DNA from 2 places in the Desulfovibrio sp. ZJ746 genome. Region 1 is predicted to be linked to the other one. Evidence: riboswitches for the same ligand, from Rfam matches in the RefSeq annotation. Region 1 holds a riboswitch; the other holds the start of a gene.
What was found. A riboswitch is a leader RNA that binds a small molecule or an ion and turns the genes downstream of it on or off. The one in region 1 is predicted to bind cobalamin.
Positions count from the first base shown of each region.

Region 1 (3,201 bases):
CGCCGCGTCTGGGCGGTGTTGCGGGGGTGAAGGGCGCAGCTCCCAACCAACCCCAACGGCAAAACCTTCAGAGAGCACTATGGACGCACAGTTCAGGGAACTTGAAAGGGCGTTGGCAGCGCGGCCGGACCTGACCGTCTGGTGGCGGGATGACGACATCTCCTGCATCCGGCCGTGGCATCCTGTTTTGCTCCTGCGGGGCTGGCGGCGGCTGCGCTTTGTCTGCGAACTGCTTGCAAAAACGAAGATTCCGGCCCTGCTGGCCGTGGAGCCCCGGAACTTTCCGGAGAAGGGGCCCCTCATCTTGAACGTGGTCGGGGTGTCGGGCCTCCCGGTGGCCGTCCACGGGCTGCGCCATGAAAACCGCGCCCGCGTGGGCGGCAAGAGCGAATTCCCGCCGGAATACGCAGGGCCCGACCAGTGCCGGGAAATCCTCGCGGTGTTCCGGCGATTGAGACAGTATTTCGGGGACCGCCTCCTGCCGGTCTTTGTGCCGCCCTTCAACTCCATAGCCTCCCCCTTGCGGGAAATGCTGGAAGAAAGCGGCATCACGATTTCTTCCGGCAACGCGGGGGGGGTGTGTAACTGATTGTAATAATACAGATTATGATTTCATCGACTGGGAACGCAGAAAACTTTTGCCAAGGGAAAAAATCCTGGCCGACCTCGTGGAACTGACGCGCCGGGGCACGGCCTCATTCGGCATCAACAGCCACCACAAGCTGATAGCGCCCGAGGATCGGGACTTTGTGCGCGGCCTTTTGGGGGTGCTGGATGCCCATGCGCGGCGCACGGGCAACACCAGCCTGCCTTTCGGACACAGGGGGGCCTGAGCGGGGAGGCCCCCCAGGGGCCTGAAGCTCGGGGGACGCCGCCTACTCCTTCCTCGGCTCGCGGGTGAGGTCGTCCTTGCTCTCCCTGGCATGCTCCACAAAGCGCTCCGCAATGCCGGGCACTTCGCCGAGGCCCACGAGATTGGCCTCCACCTCGAAGCCCGCGGCCCTGAGCCGCGAAGCCCAGGAATCTTCCTCCTCCCCGGCAAGGTCGTTGCGGGCATGGTCGCCCGCCACCAGCATCAGCGGCTGGAGCCACACGCGGCGCACCTTGTGCGCGCGCAGCTCGGCCAGAAGCTCGTCAAAGCTGCGGCTGCCCTCCACGGTGGCGATGAAGACCAGCGGGTCGCTCGCCTGGAAGGCGGAGCGCGTGCCCTCCAGCACAAGGTCGGCGCGGCCTTTCTCCTGCCCGTGGCCCATGAGCACCAGCGCGTCGCCCGGCTGGCGCCGGCCGGCCAGCGCCCCGAGCACGTCCTTGGCCACATCCTGCGCGTCGGCGCGCGATTCCAGCAGCGGGCGCCCCAGATAGACGGCCTTGAAGCGGCCGGGATGCTTGGCCACATCCAGCAGCACGGCCCGCGCCAGCGCCGCGAATTCCTCCCCGGCCATGACATGCAGCGACTGCACGCGCACGACATCCACGCCGTCGCGCGCAAGCTGGGCAAGGCCGGCGGCGATGCCGCCCACCGGGCGCCCCTCTTTGGCGAGCTTCTTGCGGATGATCTGCGAGGTATAGGCCCAGACCACCGGCGAGTCGGGCCATGCGGCCTTGAAGGCCTTGTCCGTGGCCTTGAAGGCGGCTTCGGCCTCGGGCACGCTGGTGCCGAAGGCCACGAGCAGGATGCCCTCACGCGGGGCCTTGTCAGCGGCGCCGGCCGGCGCGGCGAGGCTCAGGCAGAGGAACAGGGCGCCCACAAGGGCTGCGACGGGCGGAAAGGCAAAAAGGCGGGGCGGGAAGGAACGGGCACAAGACATGGACGGCCTCCAATCGTGCGTTGAAAGGGCGTGAGGGGCGCGCCGGACACTCCGGCGGCCTGGCGGGTTTCGGACTTGAGGGATATGGAGCCTGGGATGCGCCCCGCCATTGCTTCGCCTTCACCGGCAGCCCCCAAGGGGCCGGGCTTTCGCCCGTGTGCCGACTGGCTGTCGCGCCGTCCGGGCCATCCCGCAGAACCTGGCCTCATGACCGGGCCGCAGGAGCTGGCCGGACGGCGAGGAAGCGCCGTGCCCTCTTACCGCAGCGCGACTGTTTCCGATTTGCACGGAATTCCCCGCAATCCCGCGCCCTTACCTCTTCAGGCCAAAAATGTCAACGCCTTTCCGGGCGCCTGACGCGAAATTCCTTGCGCTTTTTCGCGCTTTCGTCTATGGTGCCAGTCCCTCGCGGTGCATGCGGGGAAATCCATCGGTTGTTTGGAGGCAAGGCAATTATGGCAGACAAGGAAACCGGGCACGACGAAATCGATTTCGGCGCCGCCCTCGAGGACTACCTCAACCCCGATTTTGGCGATCTTGAAGAAGGCTCCATCACCAAGGGCGAGATCGTCCGCGTCAACGACGACAATGTGCTCGTGGACGTGGGCTTCAAGTCCGAGGGCCAGATCCCCACGGCCGAGTTCCGCGACGCGGCGGGCAATGTGGGCGTCAAGGTGGGCGACAGGGTGGATGTCTATGTGGTCCGCAAGAACGAGCAGGACGGCACCATCACGCTCTCCTTTGAAAAGGCCAAGCGCATGCAGGTCTTCGACCAGCTCGAGGACGTGCAGGAGAACAACAAGGTCATCAAGGGGCATATCGTGCGCCGCATCAAGGGCGGCTACACGGTGAACATCGGGGGCGTTGAGGCCTTCCTGCCCGGTTCCCACGTCGATTTGCGTCCCGTGCCGGACATGGACGCCCTGGTCAACCAGGAGTTCGAGTTCCGCGTGCTCAAGATCAACCGCCGGCGCAGCAATGTCATCGTCTCGCGCCGCGTGCTCCTCGAGGAGGAGCGCGACGCCAAGCGCGCCGAACTGCTCAAGACCCTCGCCGAGGGCCAGGTGGTCAACGGCAAGGCCAAGAACATCACCGAGTACGGCGTCTTTGTGGACCTCGGCGGCCTCGACGGCCTGCTCCACATCACGGACATGAGCTGGAAGCGCATCCGCCACCCCAAGGAAATGATCACCATGGGCCAGGACCTGACCCTCAAGGTGCTCTCCTTTGACCGCGAGACCAACAAGGTCTCCCTGGGCCTCAAGCAGCTCGTGCCCGACCCGTGGCAGGACATCTCCGCCCGCTTCCCGCAGGGCGCGCGCATCAACGGCAAGGTCACCAACCTTGTGGACTACGGCGCCTTTGTGGAGCTGGAGCCTGGCGTCGAGGGCCT
Region 1 covers NZ_JAAKEK010000003.1:165,254-168,454, forward strand. The annotation lists gene G7Y54_RS06745 (DUF362 domain-containing protein) at 1-30, shown strand, start outside; gene G7Y54_RS06750 (hypothetical protein) at 80-589, shown strand; gene G7Y54_RS06755 (hypothetical protein) at 639-833, shown strand; gene G7Y54_RS06760 (sirohydrochlorin cobaltochelatase) at 876-1,808, opposite strand; cobalamin riboswitch at 1,852-2,153, opposite strand; gene G7Y54_RS06765 (30S ribosomal protein S1) at 2,264-3,201, shown strand, end outside.

Region 2 (3,201 bases), on a different contig from region 1:
CCGCGGCCACGTCCATCGGCGGCAAGGAAAACCGCATCCAGACGGCCTCGGACGTGCTCTCGTTCCAGAAGCTGGACCAGCAGGAGCGTTTGAGCTACACTGAGGATATCGACCTGACGGAACTGCTGACCAAGCTGACGCGCCAGCAGCTCACGTACCAGACGGTCCTGCAATCCTCGTCCATGATCATGAAGCTGAGCCTCGCCAACTATGTGTAAGCGCGCCCCTGGCGCATCGGACGCCATGCCATGCTCATTCTGACGCGACGCCCCGGCGAAAGCCTGTATTTGGGCGAAAACATCCGCATCACCGTGCTCGGTATCCAGGGGCGGCAGGTCAAGCTCGGCCTGGACGTGCCCAGCGATACCACGGTGTACCGCGAAGAGGTCTATAAACGGGTCATTGAGGAAAATCGCCGCGCCCTGGCGACCAAGAACGAAGATTTGATGGTGGCTGCTGAACTATGGCAAGCGAAAAAGAGCTAGAGATCGAAACCCGCCTCGGGCGGCGCGTCATCGATCCCGACAAGATCATTCGTTTTCCCCGCGGGCTGGCCGGTTTTGAGGAGGAGCACGACTTCATCCTCCTCCAGTTGAGGCCCGACGCGCCCCTGCTCATCCTCCAGAGCGTGACCAACCCGCAGGTGGGACTGCTCGTGGCCGACCCGTACAGCTTTTTGTCATCCTACCCGGTGATGCTCGGCGACGCGGAGCAGGCCCTGCTCGAGATCCAGAACACCGAGGACGCGGCCATCCTCGTCACGGTGTCCATCCCCCCGGGCGAGCCGGAAAAGGCCGCCCTCAACCTCACGGGGCCCATTGTAATCAACCACCCGGCGCGCATCGGCATCCAGGTGCCGCAGGGCTTTGACGGGCCATCGCAGGTCAACATGCATTCGCTGGAGCCCCAGCCACAGGACGCGGCCGCCTTGGCGCCGGACGACGGCGCAAAAGAGCGCCCCGCCGGAGAATAGGACCCCTTGGGGGACGACCCCGCGATATGCAGGCCCCCGCGGCACACGCTGCGGGGGCCTTGGCGTTTTGGGGAGGCTCCTGAGGAAGGGGAAGGCGGAAAGCCAAGAAAATTCAATAATGATGTCAGTAAGTTGCTTTGACACTAGGAGACCTTTTTTTCGCCCCTGCATTGACGCGCCGAAAAGTTTTGAATAGTTCTAGACACGCGAGAGCGCCACGGGCTTAATAGGGAATCCCGTTAAAATCGGGAGCGGACCCGCCGCCGTCAGCCATCGCGCGCGCCGCAAAGAGCGGCCGCGCCCCGTTTTCCACTGTGCCACTGGGCCAAAGGCCCGGGAAGGCGGAAACACGGGCGGCAAGCCGGAAGACCTGCTTTCGCGTGACGTGCGCCCGAGGGGCGCATATGAAAAGGGCCGCCGCAACGGGCTTTTGCCGCGGTTCTCACGCCCTGCGCCGCGCTCGCGGCAAAAGCACGGCACTGCTTGGTAAAAAGCCCCCCTGTTTGGGAGTAGACCATGCCCGCGACAATCATCAAACGGGACGGCACAGCCGTGCCCTTTGACTCGAAGAAGATCCTGAGCGCCATCACCAGGGCCAACCAGGCCGTGGAGGGGGAGGACATGTCCCCGACGGATCTGCTCTTCGTCACGGAAAAGGTCTGCCGCACCCTCGACGAGCGCAACCTGCGCCATGTGGAAGAAATTCAGGACGTGGTGGAGGAAAGCCTCATCCGCTTCGACTATGCCCGCACGGCCAAGGCCTATATCCTCTACCGGGCGGAGCACGCCAAAATCCGCAACGCGGAATCGGCCCTCATGGAGATCTACCAGCGCCTGACCTATTCCCCGGCCGTGGCCGAGGACATCAAGCGCGAAAACGCCAATATCGACGGCGACACCGCCATGGGCACCATGCTCAAGTATGGCTCCGAAGGCTCCAAGTATTTCGTGGACAGCTATATCCTGCCCAAGGACGCCTCGGCGGCGCACATCAACGGCGATATCCACATCCACGACAAAGATTTCTACATGCTCACGGAGACGTGCTGCCAGATCGACTTGATCCCGCTGTTCCGCAACGGCTTTTCCACGGGCCACGGCTTTTTGCGCGAGCCCAATTCCATCGAGAGCTACGCCGCGCTCGCCTGCATCGCCATCCAGGCCAACCAGAACGAGATGCACGGCGGCCAGAGCGTGCCCAATTTTGACTGGGCCATGGCCGAGGGCGTGGCCAAGACCTGGCGCAAGGAATACCGCCGCGGCCTCGAGGCCTGCCTGCGCCTCGCCGGCGGCATGGATGCGGGGGCGGCCAGGGCCCTGGCCGACCGCCTCCTCGCCGGGCGCGGCCCGCGCATGGGCGAGGCCGGGGCCCTGGGCGAGGCCCTTGTGGCGGCTGCCGCGCCCGGGCAGCGGGAGCTCGTGGCCCGCGCCCACGCCTATGCCGTGGAGGAAGCGCTCACGCGGACGGAGACGCGCGTCTACCAGTCCATGGAGGCGCTCATCCACAACCTCAACACCATGAATTCCCGCGCGGGCGCGCAGGTGCCCTTCAGCTCCATCAACTACGGCACGGACACGTCGCCCGAGGGCCGCATGGTCATGAAGAACCTGCTGCTCGCCACGCAGGCCGGCCTCGGCAACGGCGAGACCTCCATCTTCCCGGTGCAGATCTTCAAGGTGAAGGAGGGCGTCAACTATAATCCCGGCGACCCCAACCACGACCTCTTCCAGCTCGCCATGGAGACCTCGGCCAAGCGGCTCTTCCCCAATTTCAGCTTTCTCGACGCGCCCTTCAACCTCCACTACTACCGCCCCGGCGACTACAACAGCGAGGTGGCCTACATGGGCTGCCGCACGCGCGTGCTCGGCAATGTGCACGACCCCGACCGGCAGGTGACCTGCGGCCGCGGCAACCTGAGCTTCACCACCATCAATTTGCCGCGCCTCGGCATCGAGGCGAAGGGCGACGTTGATGCCTTTTTCGGCCTCCTCGACGACGCCATCGACCTCGTCTTCCGCCAGCTCATGCACCGCCTCAAGATCCAGAGCGCCAAGAAGGTGCGCAACTATCCCTTCCTCATGGGCAACGGCATCTGGATAGATTCCGGCAAGCTGGACATGGAGGACCGCATTGGCGAGGTGCTCAAGCACGGCACGCTCACCGTGGGCTTCATCGGCCTCGCCGAGACCCTGGTGGCCCTCATCGGAGAGCACCACGGCCAAAGCGA
Region 2 covers NZ_JAAKEK010000005.1:165,609-168,809, reverse strand. The annotation lists gene G7Y54_RS09255 (flagellar hook protein) at 1-218, shown strand, start outside; gene csrA (carbon storage regulator CsrA) at 249-485, shown strand; gene fliW (flagellar assembly protein FliW) at 464-973, shown strand; cobalamin riboswitch at 1,167-1,366, shown strand; gene G7Y54_RS09240 (anaerobic ribonucleoside triphosphate reductase) at 1,490-3,201, shown strand, end outside.
Region 2: it holds a riboswitch for cobalamin, as region 1 does, so the genes downstream of both, G7Y54_RS09240 (anaerobic ribonucleoside triphosphate reductase) here and G7Y54_RS06760 (sirohydrochlorin cobaltochelatase) in region 1, are expected to answer to the same signal.